One region of the Rhizobium sp. BK098 genome, then DNA from elsewhere that is predicted to be linked to it. Evidence: predicted binding sites of a transcription regulator. Region 1 holds the regulator's gene; the other holds the start of a gene.
The links. Region 1 encodes LexA, which represses DNA repair genes until DNA is damaged. Its sites were predicted from a motif close to TGTTCNNNNTGTGTTCNG; they were not measured.
Positions count from the first base shown of each region.

Region 2: a site for LexA is predicted at 1,865-1,882, ahead of dinB (DNA polymerase IV). Genes of this name have one in related genera too.

Region 1 covers NZ_JACHYY010000010.1:89,416-100,653, forward strand. Annotated here, with positions in the region: gene FHT73_RS23375 (LpxI family protein) at 1-401, shown strand, start outside; gene lpxB (lipid-A-disaccharide synthase) at 398-1,579, shown strand; gene gltA (citrate synthase) at 1,606-2,895, opposite strand; gene FHT73_RS23390 (ComEC/Rec2 family competence protein) at 3,424-5,655, shown strand; gene lexA (transcriptional repressor LexA) at 5,636-6,358, opposite strand; gene FHT73_RS23400 (VOC family protein) at 6,779-7,666, shown strand; gene kdsA (3-deoxy-8-phosphooctulonate synthase) at 7,663-8,502, shown strand; gene eno (phosphopyruvate hydratase) at 8,651-9,925, shown strand; gene FHT73_RS23415 (septum formation initiator family protein) at 10,145-10,456, shown strand; gene pdhA (pyruvate dehydrogenase (acetyl-transferring) E1 component subunit alpha) at 10,614-11,238, shown strand, end outside.
Region 2 covers NZ_JACHYY010000004.1:12,748-23,985, forward strand. Annotated here, with positions in the region: gene FHT73_RS12110 (helix-turn-helix transcriptional regulator) at 1-697, shown strand, start outside; gene dinB (DNA polymerase IV) at 711-1,808, opposite strand; gene FHT73_RS12120 (hypothetical protein) at 2,195-2,509, shown strand; gene FHT73_RS12125 (GNAT family N-acetyltransferase) at 2,522-3,082, opposite strand; gene FHT73_RS12130 (Orn/Lys/Arg decarboxylase N-terminal domain-containing protein) at 3,104-5,461, opposite strand; gene FHT73_RS12135 (adenine deaminase C-terminal domain-containing protein) at 5,592-7,370, opposite strand; gene FHT73_RS12140 (LacI family DNA-binding transcriptional regulator) at 7,360-8,358, opposite strand; gene FHT73_RS12145 (ABC transporter ATP-binding protein) at 8,518-10,350, opposite strand; gene FHT73_RS12150 (aminotransferase class V-fold PLP-dependent enzyme) at 10,383-11,238, opposite strand, start outside.

The DNA of each region.
Region 1 (11,238 bases):
ATATTGCCCAGGGCGCAAGGGCCGCGGATGCGCTGGGGCTTTTGGATGTCGGACAGGGCGCTGTCAGCGTCGGAGGCCGCGTTGTCGCGCTCGAGGGCGCCGAGGGTACTGACAGGATGATCGAGCGAGTTGCCGAACTGCGTGCGGCCGGACGCATCTCGACGCGCCGTCGTGGCGTGCTCGTCAAACTCTGCAAGCTGCAGCAGGATATCCGGGCTGATCTGCCGTCGATCGGCGTGTCTACGGTATCGAATGCCAAGAAGGCTGGACTGGCCGGCATCGCCGTCGAAGCCGGCAGAGCGCTGATCCTCGACCGGCAAGCGGTAATTGCCGCTGCCGACGAGGCCGGCATTTTCGTCTGCGGCATCGATCGCGGCCTCAGCGCCGAGGGCTTCATGTGAGCGCGGCGCCTTTGAAGCTTGCCGTCGTTGCCGGAGAAGTCTCCGGCGATCTCTTGGGTGGCGATCTCGTCGCGGCCCTGAAGCGGCGTCACGGTGGTGCGGTCGAGCTGGTGGGCGTCGGTGGCGAGGCGCTGGAGGCGCAAGGTCTGCGCTCGCTCTTCGATTACTCCGAGCTCTCGATCATGGGCTTCATTCAGGTCATCAAGCGGCTGCCAAAGCTACTGGCCCGCATCCGACAGACGGCAGATGCGATCGTTGCCGCAAAGCCCGATGTGCTTCTGATCATCGATAGCCCCGATTTCACCCATCGCGTTGCCAAGCGTGTGCGCAAGGCACTGCCCGACCTGCCAATCATCGATTACGTCTGCCCCAGCGTCTGGGCATGGAAGGAATATCGCGCGCAGAAGATGCTCGCTTACGTCGACCATGTACTGGCCGTATTGCCGTTCGAGCCTGCTGCCATGGAGCGCCTGGGCGGTCCGGCAACTACGTATGTCGGCCACCGCCTGACGGTCGATGCTAATCTGCTGGAAACTCGCCGTCAGCGCGCCTTGCGCGGTCTGGCAGGCCCCGATGCCCAAAAGACGATCCTGCTTCTGCCTGGATCGCGTGCATCGGAGATTCGACAGCTACTCCCGGTTTTTGAGCAGGCTATCGAAGAGATTAGCCGGAGAAATAATAATCTTCGTTTTCTGCTGCCGACAGTGCCGAAGCAGGAGGCGTTGGTTCGTTCGCTGACCGAAAAATGGCAGGTCAAGCCGGATATCTTTGTCGGTCAGGATGCCAAGTGGAGCGCCTTTGCTGGGGCCGATGCTGCCATGGCCGCCTCCGGAACCGTGATCCTGGAATTGGGCCTAGCCGGGGTTCCGGTGGTTTCGACCTATAAGACCGAATGGCTGGCGAAATTCGTGCTGTCGCGGATCAAGATCTGGACGGCCGCCTTGCCGAACCTCATCGCCGACTATGCTGTACTGCCGGAGCTCATCAATGATGTTCTGCGGCCGGGCATGCTGGCCCGCTATATGGAGCGGCTGGCGAGCGAGACGCCGGAGCGTACGGCGATGTTGGCGGGTTACGATCTGGTCTGGGAGCGAATGCAGACCGATGAGCCGCCCGGCGATAAGGCGGCGCAGATTGTTCTGGATGTTCTAGCCCATAAAAAAACCGGTCATCTCTGACCGGTTTTTTGTTTCAATACCGAAGCTTAGCGCTTGGAAACAGGCACATATTCGCGCAGCGGAGCACCGGTGTAGAGCTGGCGCGGACGGCCGATGCGCTGATGCGGATCTTCGATCATTTCGTTCCACTGGGCGATCCAGCCGACGGTGCGGGCAAGAGCGAAGAGAACGGTGAACATGGTGGTGGGGAAGCCGAGAGCCTTCAGCGTGATGCCGGAATAGAAGTCGACGTTCGGGTACAGCTTCTTCTCGATGAAATATTCGTCCGTCAAAGCAATGCGCTCCAGCTCGATCGCGATGTCGAGCAGCGGATCGTCCTTGATGCCGAGTTCGCCGAGAACTTCGTGCGCCGTCTTCTGCATGATCTTGGCACGCGGGTCGTAGTTCTTGTAGACGCGGTGACCGAAGCCCATCAGGCGGAACGGGTCGTTCTTGTCCTTGGCGCGGGCGATGAATTCCGGAATGCGGTCGACCGTGCCGATTTCGTTCAGCATGTTCAGGGCCGCTTCGTTGGCGCCGCCGTGAGCCGGTCCCCAGAGGCAGGCGATGCCTGCTGCGATACAGGCAAACGGATTGGCACCGGAAGAACCAGCCAGGCGAACCGTCGAAGTCGAGGCGTTCTGCTCGTGATCTGCATGCAGGATGAAGATGCGGTCCATGGCGCGGGCAAGCACCGGGTTGACGACATATTCTTCGCACGGAACGGCAAAGCACATGCGCAGGAAGTTCGACGCATAGTCGAGGTCATTCTTCGGATAAACGAAGGGCTGGCCGATATGGTACTTATAGGCCATGGCGGCAAGCGTCGGCATCTTGGCGATCATGCGCAGGCTTGCGACCATGCGCTGGTGCGGATCGGTGATGTCGGTCGAGTCGTGATAGAAGGCGGAGAGCGCGCCGACACAGCCGCACATGACGGCCATCGGATGCGCGTCGCGGCGGAAGCCGGTGAAGAAGCGCGACATCTGCTCGTGCACCATCGTGTGGTGGGTCACACGATAGTCGAAGTCCTTCTTCTGCGCTGCTGTCGGCAGTTCGCCGTAGAGAAGGAGGTAGCAGACTTCGAGGAAATCGCCGTGTTCGGCCAGCTGATCGATCGGATAGCCGCGGTGCAGCAGAACGCCTTCGTCGCCATCGATATAGGTGATGCTCGACTCGCACGATGCGGTGGAGGTGAAACCAGGATCGTAAGTGAAAGTGGAGGTGTTCTTGTAAAGGGCACCAATATCAATGACACTCGGGCCGATGGTTCCGGTCTTGACCGGCAGGTCCACCGTCTTTTCACCCCAAGTTAGTTTCGCGCTTTGTTCCGTCATGCTGATCCTCCAAGATTTGGCGGGATTGACGCCATAAAAAGCGCCAAAAGGTTAAGCGACTACCGACTAGCTATATGATCCAGAGCCTAATGCCAAGTTATCCTAACGCCAAATTGTGCAATGCAGTATCAACTTTTGGGCACTGCAGAAGCGTCCTTTCGTATGCTACGCCGGGATACCGGTCCAATTGAGCTTTGTTCCCGCCGATTTCAGTTGAATTCACTGGATGGTGACGGCACAAATCGCGCAGAAGCTGTAATTTGGCGCGGGGGCAGTCAGCGAGTGCCTAATTTCGAGGCATCCGACCAGCAGGAAGAGAGCAGGGACGTCACCGCGTCTCCGCAACCTCATGCCTTTTCCGCCACCATTACCCTCCGCGCCAAAGCGCAACAATGGGAACGAACACAGGATCAGGCGCCGCTGACGTCGCGTTTGCTGCGTGTCCCGAAGCGTCTTGGAACCGCTGTTCTCGGCTTGATTGCGGAGGACGCGGCCCATGGCCGTGCTGTTCTTTTCGCGCCGATCTATATGGGTTTGGGTGCGATTATCTGGTTCGAGGCGCAAGTCGATCCGCCTCCGCAGGCGTTTCTCGCAGGCCTCGTTCTGTTTGCTTTGGGTTTTTTGCTAAAGCGCGATGCGGGCAGGCTGCTTCATCACACGCTTTTCGCCGGTATGCTCATCTGCCTGGGCATGGCGCTCGCGCAGTGGGAAAGTTGGCGGGTTTCCACCGTCATGCTCGACTCGGCCGTGACGACGACCGTGACCGGGCAGATCGAGCGACGGGAATCCTATGACAATGGGCGCTGGCGCTATATCGTCCGCGTCGAGGCAACGGAAAAACCCTCTATCCGTCGCGCGCCGCAGCGGGTTACGGTCTTCGTGCGCAAGCAGGCGGAGCCGTTCGATCTGGGGGATCGAATCCGGGGCAGGGCGCGCCTGACGCCTCCGGCCGGACCGGCATTGACGGGTCTCAACGATTTTGCCTTCAGCTCCTATTTCAACGGCATCGGCGCGAATGGCTTTGCCTACGGAACGCCGGAATTATTATCGCCATCCGGTGACAATGTTGCCGGCTCGCTACTGGATGCGGCCGATATCTGGCTCGCTGGCCTGCGCAACAGCATAGGCGACCGCATCAGGCAAACCTTGCCCGGAGATACCGGCGCCTTTGCGGCAGCGCTTGTCACCGATGAGAGACGTGCGATCTCGAAGGATACGACCGAGGCTCTGAGAATTGCCGGCCTGACCCACATCATCGCAATTTCCGGTCTCAACATGGCGTTGTCGGCTGGCATCTTCTATGTCGGTCTGCGCTATTTGTTCAGCCTGTTTCCCGGCGTCGTCCAGGCTTGGCCGACGAAGAAGTTCGCAGCCTTCGGCGCGCTTCTAACGGTAACGGCCTATTACCTCATTTCCGGATTCGGCGTCTCCGCCGAACGCGCCTTCATCATGATGGCGATCATGCTGGTGGCCGTACTTTTCGACAGGCCATCCATCAGCTTGCGCAATGTGGCGCTCTCAGCCATCGTCATCCTAGTCTTGTCACCGTCTCAGGTACTCGGTCCGAGTTTCCAGATGTCTTACGCCGCTACGCTGGCGCTGGTATCAGGCTATTCGCTCTGGAAACGACGGCGGCATCGCGAAAACATCCTGCCGCGCATCCGTCTGTTAAGTCCGCTACTGTTCGTCACGCGCTTCTTTGGAGGTGTGATGTCGACCTCGTTCATCGGCGGTGCGTCGACGGCCATTTTCTCGATCGAGCATTTTCACCGGTTGGCGACATATGGACTTGCTGCCAATCTTGCGGCCATGCCCGTCGTCTCTTTCATCGTCATGCCCTTCGGTATGATGGCGATGCTGCTGATGCCTTTCGGAATCGATGGACCGTTCTGGAAAGTCACCGGTGAGGGACTGGAGCTTGTGATCGCTATTGCAAAAACGGTGGCTGGGTGGGGAGGTGACATTACCTTCGGCCGCCAGCCCGGCTGGCTGATGCCGACTTTCATCGCCGGCTTCCTGATCATGAGCATGCTGCGGACCCGGCTTCGCCATATGGGCCTGTTGCTGCTGCTGTCATCTGTCGGTGTGGCCGCGTTCGGCTCTGGTGTGCCGAAGCCGGATCTGATGATCGCGGAAGATGGCATTCTCGTTGCCTTGCGCCAGGATGATATCCTCGCCACCAATCGCGAGAGACCGCAGGCCTTCATCTTCGAGCAATGGCAGAAAGCGCTAGTCGCAGCCGAACATCAACCGCCGACCATGCTCCCGACCGATAGCCGGCTTCCGCAGATCAGCAAGACGGATCGGCATAAGCGATTAAGCAATGACGAGCAGAAGGCGGTCCGCACCGCAATGGAAGAAGCTTTAGACCGCACCATGCAAGGCAGCTTTGCCTGTCAGAAGGGAGCATGGTGTGTCGCCATGCTCGAAAACGGCGCGATATTGGTCACCATCGAGAACGCGGCCTATCTGCCCGCGGCTTGCGACACCGGGAACATTGTTGTGACGCCAATCCGGCTGCGGCTGGACCACTGCCGCTCCGGAGCAACGCTCATAACCGGTGCGACATTGCGCAAAACCGGCTCCATCGAAATGGTGCTTTCCGTAGACAAGCCCATCATCTCAGCCGCATTCAACAACCCGCAGCGCCCATGGACCAGGCATCGAACCTATGATTGGCGCACCGACAAATTCGACGCGCCAATTGCAAAGGCACCACCAGTTCTGGACAATTCACCGGTCAGTGATAGCGACGAATAAGGCCGACGAGCTTGCCCTGAACCTTGACGCGATCCGGCCCGAAGATGCGGGTTTCATAGGCTGGGTTCGCGGCTTCCAGCGCGATGGAGGCACCCTTGCGACGGAAGCGCTTCAAGGTAGCTTCTTCATCGTCGACGAGTGCAACGACGATATCGCCGGGATTGGCCGTGGTCGAATTGCGGATAATGACCGTATCGCCGTCGAAAATTCCGGCGTCGATCATCGAATCTCCTCGAACTTCAAGCGCATAATGTTCGCCGGAGCCGAGCATGTCGGCGGGAACGGTAATGTCGTGCGTATTGTTCTGGATGGCGGAGATCGGAACGCCGGCTGCGATGCGACCCATCACGGGTACGGACGCCGAGCCGTTGTGATCGTCATTTGCCACTTTCGACGGAGCGGGCGGGGCAACGGGCTGTGGCTTGCCGAGGCTGCCCTCGATGACGCTGGGCGAAAAACCGCGGCGCTGTTGCAGGCTCGGATTATAGGCGTCGGGAAGCTTGATGACTTCGAGCGCTCTGGCCCGGTTCGGCAGCCTGCGGATGAAACCTCGCTCCTCCAGCGCCGTGATCAGGCGGTGAATGCCGGATTTGGATGCCAGATCCAGTGCATCCTTCATCTCGTCGAAGGATGGCGGAACACCGGATTCCTTCATGCGTTCGTGAATGAAGAGAAGCAGTTCCTGCTGCTTGCGCGTCAACATCGTCTTGGAACCTCAGAATCAAGAAAAGCCGTGAAACAAATCCAGAACGGACACTATATGTTCCATATGTGTTCCGCAAGTGCTTAAATTTCGGTAAAGCCTTGTGGGGTCAGTTAAATAATTACCATTTGCGAATAGATCGGATCGGAACATCGAGGCGCCATACTTGCGTTAACCCATGGAAAAATATGAGAAATGCCGCTCTGTTCGCTTCCAGGGCCTTGTCGTTCAGTCCGTGCGCCCAGCATTTGGATCAAAGTGCCACACTACTGCATAAGCCGGCTATGGGAGAGAATCAGCAATCACGTTTGCGAGATCGCCTTCAATCCATGTCGTGTGCTTCGGGATGTTCCATCCTCCCATCTTGAATTGCTTGGGGGATGGGCGCAAATCTGCTTCCGCAAGCAAACAGGAGAAGCCATGATTTCGTCTCCGCATCCGCTGGATCATCTCGTGCTGCCGACCGTCAATATCGCTCTGGCGCGCGAACGCCTAGGCAAGCTCGGTTTCACGGTGGCTCCAGATGCGCGCCATCCCTTTGGCACTCAGAATGCCTGCGTCTTCCTTGCCGATAAAACCTATCTCGAACCTCTGGGCGTCGCATCTCCGGAGCAATGCGAGAAGAGCATCGTAGATGGCAATGTTTTCGTCGCGCGCGATCAGGCTTATCGTTTCCGGGTGGGGGATGATGGCTTTTCGGCCGTGGTATTCGGTACGGATGATGCGGTGGCGGATGATAAGCGTTTCAACGCGGCGGCGATTTCGGCGGGGCGAATGCTGGATTTCTCGCGTCCGATGAAGATGCCGGATGGAACAGAAACCACGGCAGGCTTTCGTCTTGCCTTTGCCGCCGATCTGCGCGCGCCGGATTTTCTCGCTTTCTGCTGTCAGCGCATCAATCCGCTGCCGGCTGATCGCAGCGCGCTCGAGCGTCACGAGAACGGCGTGACTGGTATCGCGCGGGTAGCGCTTTGCGCGCCGAAGCCGGCGGTCTATCGCGGTTTCTTCGAAGAGGTTGTCGGCGACCCACGCATCATGGAGCATTCCTTTGGCCTGACGATCAGGACTGCCAATGCCGATCTCGAGATTTTGACCCCGGAAGGAATGGAGGCATTCTATGATCTGCCTGTTCGCACGAATGATCCGGGGCTCAGGGCGCGGGCAATCCTTTTCAAAACGCGCGATCTTTCCGTGACATCGTCGCATTTCACTGCTAACGGCGTCACCTATACGCGTAAGAACAATCGTCTATTGGCGAGGTTGGCGCCCGGTCAGGGCGCATTGTTCGCCTTTGAGGAGATAAAATGAGCACAAATTCCGAAGTCACCGTCGGCGAGGGTGCCTCCAAGGTCCTTTTTTCCAATACTGCAAAGCTGTCGCTGATCGCCGGTCCCTGCCAGATGGAAAGCCGCGACCATGCTTTCATGGTCGCCGGCGTTTTGAAGGAACTTTGCGGCAAGCTGGGCATCGGCCTCGTCTACAAGTCCTCCTTCGACAAAGCGAACCGCACATCGCTGTCGGGCAAGCGCGGCATCGGGCTGGAAAAGGCGCTGGAGGTTTTTGAAGACCTGAAGAAGGAATATGGCTTCCCGGTCCTGACCGACATCCACACGGAAGAGCAGTGCGCCATCGTTTCCAAGACGGTTGATATCCTGCAGATCCCGGCTTTCCTGTCGCGCCAGACAGACCTTTTGGTTGCCGCTGCCAAGACCGGCCGCGTGGTCAACGTCAAGAAAGGCCAGTTCCTGGCGCCATGGGATATGAAGAACGTGCTTGCCAAGCTGAACGAAAGCGGCAATCCGAATATTCTTCTTTGCGAGCGCGGCGCCTCCTTTGGCTACAATACGCTTGTTTCCGACATGCGCTCGCTGCCGATCATGGCGGCGATGGGCGCGCCCGTCATCTTCGACGCGACCCATTCCGTGCAGCAGCCAGGCGGACAGGGCGGTTCGACCGGCGGCGATCGTCGGTTCGTCGAGACGCTGGCGCGCGCCGCCGTTGCCGTCGGTGTCGCAGGCGTTTTTGTCGAGACGCATGAGGATCCGGACAATGCACCATCCGATGGCCCGAACATGGTCTATCTGAAGGATATGCCGCGGCTTCTGGAGAAGCTGCTGGCCTTCGACGCCATCGCCAAGGCCTGAAACGTAGCCGGCATTCAACAGGCTGACATGAACTTGCGTTACGGGCCTGCAGGAGTGCCAAATCGCGGCGCGGATCGCCATTGAAATTTCCGCGCCTTCGACTAAGACGATTTAAATCGATTTATAAACCAGCGAGCAGGGAGCTATCATGACCGCAATCACCGACATTATCGCCCGCGAGATTCTCGACAGCCGTGGCAATCCGACTGTCGAAGTCGATGTCTACCTCGAAGATGGCAGCATGGGCCGCGCGGCGGTTCCGTCGGGTGCGTCGACCGGCGCGCATGAAGCTGTCGAGCTTCGCGATGGCGGCAAGCGCTACCATGGCAAGGGTGTCGAGAAGGCCGTCGAAGCCGTCAATTCGGAAATCTTCGACGCGATCGGCGGCATGGATGCCGAAAACCAGATCCAGCTCGACAACATCATGATCGAGCTCGACGGCACGCCGAACAAGTCGCGCCTCGGTGCCAACGCCATCCTCGGCGTCTCGCTCGCCGTTGCCAAGGCTGCTGCCCAGAGCGCCAACCTGCCGCTCTACCGTTATGTCGGCGGCGCTCACGCCCGCCTGCTGCCAGTCCCGATGATGAACATCATCAACGGTGGCGCCCACGCCGACAACCCGATCGACTTCCAGGAATTCATGATCCTGCCGATTGGCGCTGACTCGATCCGCGAAGCCGTCCGCATGGGTTCGGAAGTCTTCCACGTTCTGAAGAAGGAACTGGCATCGCAGGGCCACAACACCAACGTCGGTGACGAAGGTGGTTTCGCACCGGGCCTTTCCAGCGCCCCGGCAGCTCTCGACTTCATCATGAAGTCGATCGAGAAGGCCGGCTACAAGCCGGGCGAAGAAATCGCTCTCGGTCTCGATTGCGCCTCGACCGAATTCTTCAAGGACGGCAAGTACGTTCTCGAAGGCGAAGGTCGCACGCTGGAATCCGGCGCCATGGCTGAATATCTCGCCGAACTCGCAGCCAAATACCCGATCGTTTCGATCGAAGACGGCATGGCTGAAGACGATTGGGAAGGCTGGAAGACGCTGACCGACCTCATCGGCAAGAAGACCCAGCTCGTTGGCGACGACCTGTTCGTCACCAACTCTGCCCGCCTGCGCGATGGCATCGGCATGGGGGTAGCCAACTCGATCCTCGTCAAGGTCAACCAGATCGGCTCGCTGACCGAGACCCTGGACGCCGTGGAAACTGCGCACAAGGCGAACTACACCGCCGTCATGTCGCACCGCTCCGGCGAAACGGAAGATTCCACGATCGCCGATCTCGCTGTCGCCACCAACTGCGGCCAGATCAAGACCGGCTCGCTGTCGCGTTCGGACCGTCTTGCCAAGTACAACCAGCTCATCCGTATCGAGGAAGCGCTTGGCCCGCAGGCAAAATATGCCGGCCGCTCCATCCTTCGTGGCTGATATCCGAAGCCTTGGATCCGCACGGGTCTGCGGCCAGATTGTTTGCTTGGATCGAACCGCGCCTTCGGGCGCGGTTTTTTGTTGGTCCTGGCAGTTAGAGTCAACGGACAGTTAATCTCTGCCGGTTATCTTGGCTGCAGGTATTTGATTTCATGTGATCTTGTTTGGGCCGAACGGGCTTTGAGGAGATCGCGCAAAGCCAGAGCGTGACGAGCGAGTATGTGGACAAAGTATCATAAGAAGAGAAGGTTCGGCCGTCTCATCCTTCCCGCCATCACCATCGCTTTTGTGAGCTACTTCGGTTATCATTGCATTCATGGCGATTACGGCCTGAAGGCGACTGAGGTTTTCGAGCAGCGCCGCGTCGACCGTGCCAAGGAGTTGGCTGATCTTGTCGCCAGGCGCGAGCACCTTGAAAAGGAGGTCGCGCTGTTGAGTGATGGCTCTCTGGATAAGGATATGCTCGATCAATATGCGCGCTACCAGTTGACCTATTCCAAGGCGAACGAGATCGTCATCTTCAATAAATAGCCACAATTAACCGAATTCCGGTTAATTGCATTTTTGTGAGTTATATCAATAACTTGCAATGAATATGAGCCATGCAATTATAGCATTGCTGTGGCGGGCAATCTTCCCTATGTTACGCCTCACCAAAAAACGAGGCTACTCACACAGGGAGGGTTGAATGGCGCCGCGAAAGAACGCGACCGTTTCCAGCCGTAAAACAGCATCAAGGCCTGCCAAGGAAACCAATGGCGGCCCGATCGCAGATTTCGATCGTGATGCAGAGCTCAAGGCTTATCGTGAGATGCTCCTGATCCGCCGCTTCGAAGAAAAGGCCGGCCAGCTTTACGGCATGGGCTTCATCGGCGGCTTCTGTCACCTTTACATCGGTCAGGAAGCAGTAGTCGTCGGCATGCAGCTGGCGCTGAAGGATGGCGATCAGGTCATTACCGGCTATCGCGACCATGGCCATATGCTGGCGACCGGCATGAGCGCGCGCGGCGTCATGGCCGAGCTCACCGGACGCCAGGGCGGCTATTCCCGAGGGAAGGGCGGCTCCATGCACATGTTCTCCAAGGAAAAGAACTTCTACGGCGGTCATGGCATCGTCGGCGCACAGGTCTCGCTCGGCACCGGCCTTGGCTTTGCCAACTGGTATCGCGGCAATGACAATGTCAGCGTCGCCTATTTCGGTGACGGTGCCGCCAACCAGGGCCAGGTCTACGAAAGCTTCAACATGGCGCAGCTCTGGAAGCTGCCCGTGATCTTCGTGATCGAAAACAACCGCTACGCCATGGGCACCTCGA
Region 2 (11,238 bases), on a different contig from region 1:
CATTACCTGGTATACCAAGCTGGAACAGGGCCGGCCGATCCGCGTGTCGCCGCGCGTGCTTCTCTCCGTCGCGCATGCTTTGGAATTCAACGAAGTCGAGACGGAGCACCTGTTCAGACTGGCCAATCTGCCGGTTCCGCCTCGCCTTGAAAATCCTCGCGTCTGCGAGCCGCTCACCGAGGCCAGCCAGCGCATTCTCGATCATCTCTGTCCTTATCCGGCTCTTATCCAGACGAAACGGTACAATATACGCGGCTTCAACGAGGCCTATCGCCGTCTTGTCGGCGTCGATCTGGATGCCCTTCCGCCCGAAGACCGGAACTGCATTTATCTGTCCCTCGTCAATCCTGCCTGGCGTGCAAGCCAGGCCGATCCCGACGAGATGCTGGCCAATATGGCAGCGCTGTTTCGTGCCTCCATGGCCGAGCATCTCGATGATCCGAGCTGGGAGCGGCAATTGGAACGCTATATGAGCGCTTCCGATCAGTTCCGCATCGTATGGGATCGCTATCAGCTCAAGGGCATCGAGAATACCGTCAAGCGTTTTCGGCTGGCGGATGGCACGGTCCTGCCGCTGCAATCCAACAATTGGTGGGCAAGCCCCAGCAATGACGACCGCATGATCGTCTACACACCCGTCGACGAAGCCGGGGTGGAGAAGCTGAACGCGATGATGAAGCGCAAGCGGTCTTGCTGAGCGGCGGCCTCCTTCAGATGCCAAGATCGAGCTGAGGCTGTGATCTCCCATTGTCGGCATCTTCGTTCGTCAAAGACGAAAGCGTGATGCCAAGCAGCCGGATCGGCCGGGCAAACGGGTGGACGGTTGCCAAAAGCGCCGAGGCTGTCTCAAGAACAGCGCCGCCGTCTGCGACCGGCAAGGAGCTTGTCCGACTGCGTGTCGCCTGGGTGAAGTCCGAATATTTGATCTTCACGGTCACCGTCTTGGCGCTGAAACCGCCTGTTTCGCAGTAGCGCCAGACCTTCTGTGCTAAGGGCCGCAACTCCGCTGTCGCCAGCTCGAGATCGTCAATATCCTCGGCGAACGTATCTTCCGCGCCAATGGATTTGCGGATCCGGTCGGGCTTTACCTGGCGCTCGTCGATGCCGCGGGCGATACCGTAGAAATATGGGCCTGCCTTTCCGAAATGCTCCTGCAGGAAGGCGAGGGATTTCGACTTCAGGTCTAGCCCTGTTTCGATGCCGAGTTTGTGCATCCGCTCGGCGGTCGCTGGTCCGACGCCATGGAATTTCTTGACGGGAAGCGTTTCGACGAAGGCCGGCCCGTTCTTCGGCGTAATGACAGCCTGACCATTGGGCTTATTGAGGTCACTTGCCATCTTGGCGAGGAACTTGTTGTAGGAAATGCCGGCAGAAGCATTGAGACCAGTGACCTGCTTGATCTTGGTCCGGATCTCCAGCGCGATCTCGGTGGCGATCTCCATGCCCTTGTGGTTCTGGGTGACGTCGAGATAGGCCTCGTCGAGCGAGAGCGGCTCGATAATCGAAGTATATTCGGCGAAGATTTCGCGGATCTGCTGCGACACTGCCCTGTAGACGTCGAAGCGCGGCGGCACGAAAATCAGGTCCGGGCATTTGCGCTTCGCCGTGACCGAAGGCATCGCCGAGTGAACGCCGAAGGCGCGGGCCTCGTAGCTTGCGGCCGCCACGACGCCGCGCGCCGCCGACCCGCCGACCGCAAGCGGCTTGCCGCGCAGCTCGGGATTGTCTCGCTGTTCGACCGACGCATAAAATGCATCCATATCGACATGGATGATCTTCCGAACAGGGTTTGTGTTGGTGTCGTTCATGGCGATCTCGGTCATCATGCTGCAGGTTCAAGCATGGACCCTTCAATTATAGAATCTGAAACAAATACAGAACATATCATCCCTGATCACGATATCAAACCGGCTCCGTTGTCGTGCCGGAGAGATGCGGGAAAATCGCTCTGTGACAGTCATTCGCAAGTGCCACCTTGGAGATGCCTTCGAGGCTTCTTATCTCTTGTCTATCCCCCAATACGGAGCCTCAAGATGGGCCAAATCGCAACCGAACCCCTTTCCGACCTGCCGATGGAAATCCTTCCGCCCGAGCATGACGAGGAATCTCGATCTAACGGAACCGCGTGCCTATGCTGCCGAAGGCAGCGAGCGGCGCGGAAGATGGATGAGGATGGTTGCGGCATATGTGACGAATGCCTGGCGCCATGACGAACGACGCGCTGCTGGCGTCCGAATTGTCGGACTTCGAACATGCGCTTGCGAAGCTGTCTGACGGCTATTCGGAGGGGCGCTTTCAAGATCGCCCCTGGGGTGTGACGGTCAAGCGATCGCCTGACGGGAAGCGAGTTTGGCTCTATGGCGAGGAGCTTGGCGGGACCGATGTCGTCAGCTTCAATCTCTATGTGCTCTCCGGAGCCAGCCTCACCCTCAAGCCTTGCGAAATGTCCTCGTCGAAAGTCGTGGATTTCGTGCTGGGTTTCAGGCCAGCTCAAACGCAGCCGGTATAAGCCCCCTTTGCTTCAGCGGGTGGAGAGCGGCGGCGGAGGCGGCTGCGTGGTTGAGCCGGGACCGAGCGAGCGCTGGACCATCACGGTGTCGGCCCAGCGGCCGTAACGATAGGCAACCGCCGGCAGAAGGCCGACGCGAACGAAGCCGAAGCGTTCGTGCAAGGCGAGAGAGGCCGCGTTGTCGGCATCGATATAGCCGATCATCTGCCGGAAACCGGCCGCGGCACAGGCGTCGATCAGTCCGCGCATGAGCAGGCTCCCGACGCCTTGGCCAACATGGTCGTGATGCACATAGATCGAATGCTTGACGGTATAGCGATAGGCCGGACGCTTGCGGAACAGCACCACATAGGCATAGCCGACGACCTTCTCACCCTCGATCGCAACGACATGCGGGAAGCGTTTGTCCTTCAAATTCTTGCGCCGTTCGCGCAGATCGTCCGGCTGCGGCGTATCGCTATCATCAACTCCGGCCTCGACGCCGCGGTGAATATGGCGGCGATAGATTGCCAGCATGGCATCGACGTCGCTCTCCCGGGACGGGCGAACGATGATTGTTTTATCCTGCTTCATGTCCGAACCTGAATTCCAAGCCTATTCCGCGACGACGTAGGTATAGAGCCGGATTTTGCCGGCTGCATCAATCTCGCGATAGAGGCCTTGAATCTCCACCTCGAAACCGGGGAAGGTGTTGAAGCAGGTTTCAAACATCTTGAGATAGTCGATCATGGGCTTTGCCTGCTCCGTCAGGCGCTCGCCCGGCACGATGGTCGCAATCCCCGGAGGATAGACGACGAAGGGCGTCGTTGCGATGCGGCCGGCAATGGCGTCGATCGGCAGATAGTCGACATCGTTGCGAACAAGGCAACGTGCGGCATCGTGCGGCGACATGGCGATCGGCGGCAGGTGTTCGGCGGAAAACTGCTTTGTCTGCAGCGCGCTGACATCGGCCTGGCGGAAGAAATTGTGCATCTCAGCGCAAAGATCGCGCAGGCGCACGCCCGCATAACGGCCCGGACGGCGGCGATAGAATTCCGGAATTGCCTCTTCCAGCAGCGCATTGTCGTCATGAAGCTTCTTGAAGGCGACAAGGCCGCTGATCAACGTACCGGCCTTGCTGGCTTCGACACCGGGGGTGAGGAGGAAGAGCAGCGAATTGAGATCGTTCTTTTCCGCGACGATACGGTTTTCACGCAGATATTGCGCGACCACCGGCGCCGGTATGCCGTGTTCCGTGTATTTCCCCGTCCGACGATCAAAGCCCGGTGTCAGCAGGGTAAGCTTGTTCGGGTCCGTCATGGCAAAACCCGGTTCCATGCCGGAAAAGCCGTGCCATGCCGCATCGGGCGTCAAGTGCCAGAAGGCGGGATTGGTGGCGAGTTGGTCGGTCGCGACGCTTTCCCACGACACGTCATGCACTGCGCCTGGGCTCGATACATCCGGGATCGCAACGCGATCCGGCACGAAAGGCTCGAAGAACCAACGGCGTTCGGGACGATGCTCCTTCTCCTCGAATTCGCGACGCACGGCGCGGATTTTCTTGCGCAGCTCGATGCCGAGACGGATCGTGTCGTCCCAAAGCACTTCGCCCGAGCGCCCCTTCATCATCTGCGCGCCGACGTCGAGCGAGGCGAAGAGCGGATAGAAGGGCGATGTCGAGGCGTGCTGCATGAAGCTTTCGTTGAAGCGTCGGTGCTCCACGCGGCGCTTCTGGCCAGTGATGTGCCTGTCCTTCATGTGGATCTGGGAAGCCTGTGAGAAGCTTGCCAGCTGCTTATGGGTGGATTGCGTGGCGATGATGCCCGGCGCATCCGGCCCGAGGTCGGAAAGACCCATGGCAAAGCGCCCGGCATAAAGCGGATGAAACTTCATGAAGCCGGCCCAGGCCTCGTCGAAAAGGATGTAATCGCAGAGATGTCCAATCCGCTTGAGAATCATCTCGGCATTGTGGATGGTGCCGTCATAGGTGCACTGTTCCACGACCGCGACGCGGAACGGGCGAGGCTTCTTGTAGGCTTCCGGATCTTTCACCAGCGGATGGGTGCGGATGCGCTCGCGCAGCGCCTCCTCGTCCATTTCAGCGAAATCCATGGGACCGATCAAGCCATAGAGATTGCGTCTGGTCGGCAGATAGACCGGAATGCCGCCCGAGATCATCAGGGCGCCGTGATGGGCGGCCTTGTGGTTGTTGCGATCGAACAGCACGAGGTCGCCATCGGTGACGAGCGCTGAGAGCGCGACCTTGTTGGACGTAGAGGTGCCGTTCAACACGAAATAGGTCTTCTCGGCGCCGAAAATCTTGGCCGCTTCCTTTTGCGCGGCAAGCGCCGGCCCTTCGTGGGTTAGGAGGTCGCCGAGGTCGAGCACGGAATTGTCGAGGTCGTCGCGGAAGACCGCCTCGCCCAGATGCTCCATGAAGACGCGGCCGATGGGGCTGCGGCTGTAGAAGATGCCGCCGTTGTGACCGGGGCAGGTCCAGAGGTGATTGCCTTCCTCGGCATAATCGACCAGCGCACCGAAGAAAGGCGTCTTCAGCGTTTCGGCATATTGCTTGAGCCGGCTGATGAGGCTCTTTGCGATGAAGGCGGGCGTTTCTTCCGACAGGAAGACGTAGCCGTCGATAAAATCGAGCACTTCGACCGGCACATCCTCGAAGCGCTTGCGCCGGATCAGCAGGATGATGGGAAATTCGAGGCCGCGCCGGCGCATGAGGTTGATAAGCGAAGCCGTCTTGCCTTCAAGACCCTTCTTGCCCCAGTCGACCAGCATGCAGCCGATGGCAGCATCGGTCTGTACGGCGATCTCGGCGTCTTCGAGATTGCGCGCGCGCACCACCTCGAAACCGGAGCGTTCGATCTCCTCGACGATCTGATTGTAGCGGGCACCCTCCAGATCCTCATTGTCAAAGGTTGGCGTCGCGAACAGAAAGTTGAAACGTCTGAAATAATCCATCTGGGTACCCGCTCCTGATTTGGCATGAGGTGTCGGCGTATTTCATGACATGGATGTGACAGAATAGAGGACGTCCACTGCGGTTCGGATGTTCTCCTAAATCGGCAATATTACCGTTTGGCCGGTGACCTCAGTTTCGGCTTTTAGCCAGAAGCGGTCTGATGTCCCGGGTAGTTCCGTCGGTCAGCCCGAGATCGGTGACATGCGGGCCGGGATTGCAGGCAAGGCTTGCTCCGACGACTGCCTTGAAGGTGCGAATGGGCGGCATCCAGTCAGCGATCGCATCGGCTGCCGCGCGCAGCTTGGCGAAATCATCGGCCACGTCCTTTGCGGGCGCATCCGACAGCAAGCCGCAGACGGGCAGGGGCAGAACGGCTGTAACCCTGCCACCGGCGGCCGTTGCCATGCCGCCGCCAGCCTCGATGACGGCATTGGCTGCCGCAGCCATGTCCGCGGGGTCGCGGCCGAAGACGGTAAGATTATGGCTGTCATGCGATATCGTCGTCGCAAGCGCGCCGCGCCAATGGCCCCAGTCTTCCAGGATGCCGATCACGGGCGTCGGGTCCTTTCTTCCATGGCGGTGGATGGCCGCCATCAGAAGCATGTTATCAGGCAGAACAAGCTTGCCGTCTTCGACCTTGACGGCTGCCTCTCCCCATTTTGTAAACCGCGGGCTGACGACGGTGTTGACACGAGCTTCGGTCATACCAGGCAGAGTGATGGTGAAGTCGGCGGCAGAAAGCCTTCCGAGTTTTACGGTGTCGCGATAGGCATCCGAGGACACGCCCTTGCCGCTTCCAATAAGATTGCCGTCTCTGGCAACTTCACGCCCCGATGCATAGACGCGGTCGACCACGATCCTTTCCAGATCGGAGAGGATGACGATGTCGGCGCGGCGGCCGGGCGCGACCAACCCCAGATCATAACGGTTCAACCACATGGCGGCGTTAAGCGTGGCGGCGCGGACGGCATCGACCGGCTTCATGCCGTAGCCTATGAGGCGCCTCAGAACCGATGACATCGCGCCGTCATTCACGAGATCGTCGGGGAAGACGTCATCGGTGCAGATTGTCAGCGTTTGCGGCAGATGAGGCAGCTTTTTCAGAGCCTCGATCACGCCGGGCAGGACATAGTCGTGGGAACCGCGTAGCTCGACGGTAAGGCCCGCCCGCAATTTCGCCAGCAAGTCCTCGCCTGAGGTGAGTTCGTGATCGGATTGGATGCCTGCGGCAATAAAGGCCTGCAATTCCGCGCCTTCGAGGCCGCGGGCATGACCGCAGACGCGCTTGCCGCTCGCAAGTCCGGCTTCGACGATACTGCGCATCGGCTCGCTTCGCTCAAGGACGCCGCGCATGTTCATTACTTCGGCGACGCCGGAAATCTCCGGCCAGCTCAGCATGGTCGACATTTCGCCCGAGCGGAACTCCGCGCCGGCAAGTTCCAGGCCGGGCGCCGAAGGCACGCAGGACGGCGCCAGTGTCAGGAAGCGCAGCGGCAATTGCCGTGTCTCCTCAAGCGCCCAGCGAATACCATCAAGGCCAGCGACGTTGCCGATTTCATGCGGGTCCCAGCAGACCGTCGTCGTGCCCTGGGGAACGACCGTTTCGGCATATCGCCTCGGCGTCACCATCGAGCTTTCGACGTGCATATGCGTGTCGATAAATCCGGGCGTGATGAATCGTTCCGAAGCGTCGATGGTCTGCTTTGCGTCCCTCCTTGTCCCCAAGGCGTGGACGCTTGCGATCAAGGGGCCAACAAGCCCGATATCGGCCGGTCTCATTTCCGAGGTCGCGACATCGACGAGCGTTCCGCCGGTAATCAGCACATCGAACGGCTCAAGCCCCAACGCCGCCCGCACGGCACGATCGCGCAGCTCGGACGAATGGAGGTCGTAGGGTTCATTCGGCATGTCTGCCTCCCTTGGCAAAGGCGGATGGGTGCGCGGTGGATTGCCGTAAGACAAGTTCCGTTGGAAATATTCGGCTGGTATCAGTTTCTCCGGCAACGAAGGCAAGCGCGTGGTTCGCCACCGTTTCCAGATCCTGTCGAACTGTCGTGAGCGGCGGGGAGACGATTTGAGCCCACATCAGATCATCAAAGCCGGTGAGCGACATGTCTTCCGGAATGCTGCAGCCTCTATCTTTGACGGCGATGGCAAAGCCGATGGCGAGAGCGTCATAGGCGGCGGCGCAGGCTGTAAAATGGCGGAGATCGAGTTCGCGTCCGAGGACGCTGCCGGCTTCGAAAGTCGCATCGCTATGTCGCAATGCCGGTTTGACGCCGGCCTGGCGGAAGATGTCGCACATTCCCTCGACGCGCTCGCGTGCCACCAGCGAATTTTCCGGGCCGGCGAGGATGAGAAGCCGGTTATGACCGAGCTCGAGCAGATGGCGGGCGATGAGACGTCCACCCTCGCGATGATCGCTGGCGGCGACATTGCCTGTTGTGGCGGCGCTGTCGATGACGGCGACCGGCACCGGGACATCCGCCGGCGCAATCGTCGTCCCGCGCGTCGGTATCACGATCAGCGCATCGACGCCGCGGGTGATCATTGTCCTGATTTCGAATTCCTGCTGCTGCGGATCGCCCTGACTATCACCGATCAGAACGGCAAGACCGCGCCGCTTGGCGGATCGTTCGATGGCCTGGGCAAAAGCGGGAAACAAGGGTTGGCCGATATTCGGAACCAGCAGGCCGATCGTATTGCTCTTGCCGGTGCGCAGAGCGCGGGCCGTATGGTCAGGCACATAGCCGAGCCTGTCCGCTTCGAGGCGAATCTGCTCCGCCAGGGCTGAAGACACCCGCCCCGTGCCACGCAGGGCATTCGAGATCGTTGCAGTGGAGACACCCAGCTTGATCGCAATTTCCCTGATCGAAGAGGTGCGTGTCTGGCTCATCCAGGAGTTCGTTCCGATTTTCGTGATTAAACGATTAATCAACGCGGCACGCTTTTGCAAGAGTATCCTGTTGCTGAGGGAGAAAGCAGGCTCCTGCAATATCGGCGCCTGCTGCCGTTGCGGATGATGTATGGCGTTCAGCCTATCTGAATTGAAGCTTCAGACGGCAACCAGATGGCCCGGTGAGACAGCTCGATACTCGCGCGGCTTGACCAGGTAATCGACGGCCCGGATCGGGCTCTTCAACTCGTCATTGGCACCTGCGCGCTTCTCGCGCCGCCGGTCGGGGTCCGGCACCGGAACGGCGGCCATCAGCTTCTTCGTGTAGTCGTGCTGCGGATTGCCGAAGACGGCGGCGCGTGGGCCGATCTCGACGATTTCGCCGAGATACATGACGGCGACACGATGGCTGACGCGTTCGACCACGGCCATATCGTGGGAGATGAACAGGAAGGAAAGGTTGAGGCTCTGCTGCAGATCGAGCATCAGGTTGATGACCTGGGCCTTGATCGACACGTCGAGCGCGGACACGCTTTCGTCGGCGACGATCACTTTCGGCTGCAATGCCAGGGCACGGGCGATGCAGATGCGCTGGCGCTGCCCGCCGGAGAATTCATGCGGGTAGCGGCTAGCCATGTCAGACGTCAGGCCGACCTTGTGCAGCATATCGGCGACGATCTCTTTCGCCTCCCTTGCCGTTCCCATCCTGTGTTCGAGATAGGGTTCGGCGATCGCCTGACCGACCGTCATGCGCGGATTGAGCGAGGCGAAGGGATCCTGAAAGATCATCTGCACGGATTTGCGCATCTCGCGCATGTCACGCTTGCCAAGCGAGAGCACGTCGCGGCCATCGACGATGACGGAGCCGGATTGCGGCTCGATCAGCCGCATGATGGCGCGTCCTGTCGTCGACTTGCCGCATCCGGATTCACCGACAAGCGACAATGTTTCGCCGGCGAAGAGATCGAAGGAGACGTTTTCGACCGCATGCACCCGGCCTCTGAGTTTTCCGAAGAGGCCCGAATGAATGTCGAAGCGCTTGGTGAGGTTCTTCACCTGCAGAACTGGTTTTTCTCTTGCCACCGTATCGGGCATCTCGGCAGGCGTGTCGGACTCTCCCGTTGCCGCATTGACGACGGGAAAGCGCAGCGGCTGTTCATAGGATTGCATCGAACCGAGCACCGGCACGGCCGACAGCAGCGCGCGGGTATAGGGATGCTGGCCACGATGGAAGATGTCCGCCGTCGCGCCCGTCTCCACCTGCTCGCCGCGATACATAACGACGATGCGATCGGCGATTTCTGCGACCACACCCATGTCATGCGTGATGAACAGGACGGAGGTTCCTTCCTCCTCCTGCAGCATCTTGATGAGATCGAGGATCTGGCCCTGGATCGTGACGTCGAGGGCGGTGGTCGGCTCGTCGGCGATCAACAGTTTTGGCTTCGAGGCGAGCGCCATGGCGATCATGACGCGCTGGCGCATGCCGCCGGAAAAGCGGTGCGGATATTCGTCGAAGCGCGAGGCGGCTGAGGGAATGCGGACCTTTTCCAAAAGCCGGATCGTCTCGGCCTTGGCATCCGCCGCCGACATATCCTTGTGGCAGAGCAAGGCTTCGGAAATCTGGTCGCCGATGGTGAAGAGCGGATTGAGTGATGTCATCGGCTCCTGGAAGATCATCGACACGTCGTTGCCGCGCACCTTGCGCATCTCATGCTCGGGAAGCGAAAGCAGGTCGCGGCCACCCAGCATGATCGTGCCCTCGATGCGGCTTGAATCGCTCTGCAGCAGCCGCATGATCGATAGCGAGGTGACGCTCTTGCCAGAACCGCTCTCGCCGACGATCGCCACCGTCTCGCCTGGTGCGACCGAGAAGGAAACGTCGCGCACGACGGGCTTCCATACGCCGTCCACTATGAACGAGGCGGTGAGGTTCTCGACGGAGAGAATGGGTTCGGCGGCCTCTGTTGCCGTTACCTGCGACGTGCCCATGGTTGTTTCCTTCTTGCGATCCGTGCCACAGCTCAATCCGGCCAGTTCAACATGCCGTCGAAGCGGTGCCGGCTGCGGTTCTCGATCGGCGTCGCGATGATCTCGTTGGAGGCGCGGGCATTGTCGAGCTCCTCGGCAAGCCGGGTCGCGACGATCGTCTCCTGGCCGGGATGCAGGTTGCATGGATCGAGATAGAAATAGTGATGCTCCACCTCGTGGTCCCGCACAATGACGGGCGGGTTGCCGCGGGCCAGCGCCGCCGCAAGATCCCAGGCGGTGATATGCGCCTCGGGCGCCGAGATGATGACGCGCATGCGGTCGAGCGGGTTGTTGGTGGGATCGGGTTCGATCAGGGCGGTGACACCGGGGCGGCCGTCGAGAGTTCGCTTCCATAGGTTCAGATAACCGGTCTCGCGTTCGCGGATGCCGGCATGGTCGCGCTTTTCCCAGGCCTCCAGCGCCGCCATAGTGCCATAGATGCTTTCCTTGCCGACCTTCATGCCGCGACCGATGCCCATGTTCTGCAGGAAGGCGTTGCGCACCAGTTCCTTCCTGCCGGCAACGATGCCGGAAGTCGGGCCGCCGAGAAACTTGTGGCCGGAATAGAGCACGATGTCGGCGCCCCGAGCCAGGAAGAGCTCGAGGTCATATTCCGACGCGGCATCGACGATAACTGGCACGCCCTTGGCGTGCGCGATCTCGACGAATTCGGTCAGATGCAGCAGGCCGTAATCGACCACGTGATGGGATATGACATAGACGGCAGCCGCCGTCTTCTCGCTTATGGCGTTTTCCATGTGGAAGCGATGCGTCGATGTTGCCTGACCGATCAGCACGACCTTGCCGCCCGCAAGGCGGATTGCCTGATCCACCGGAGCGCCGTAGCTC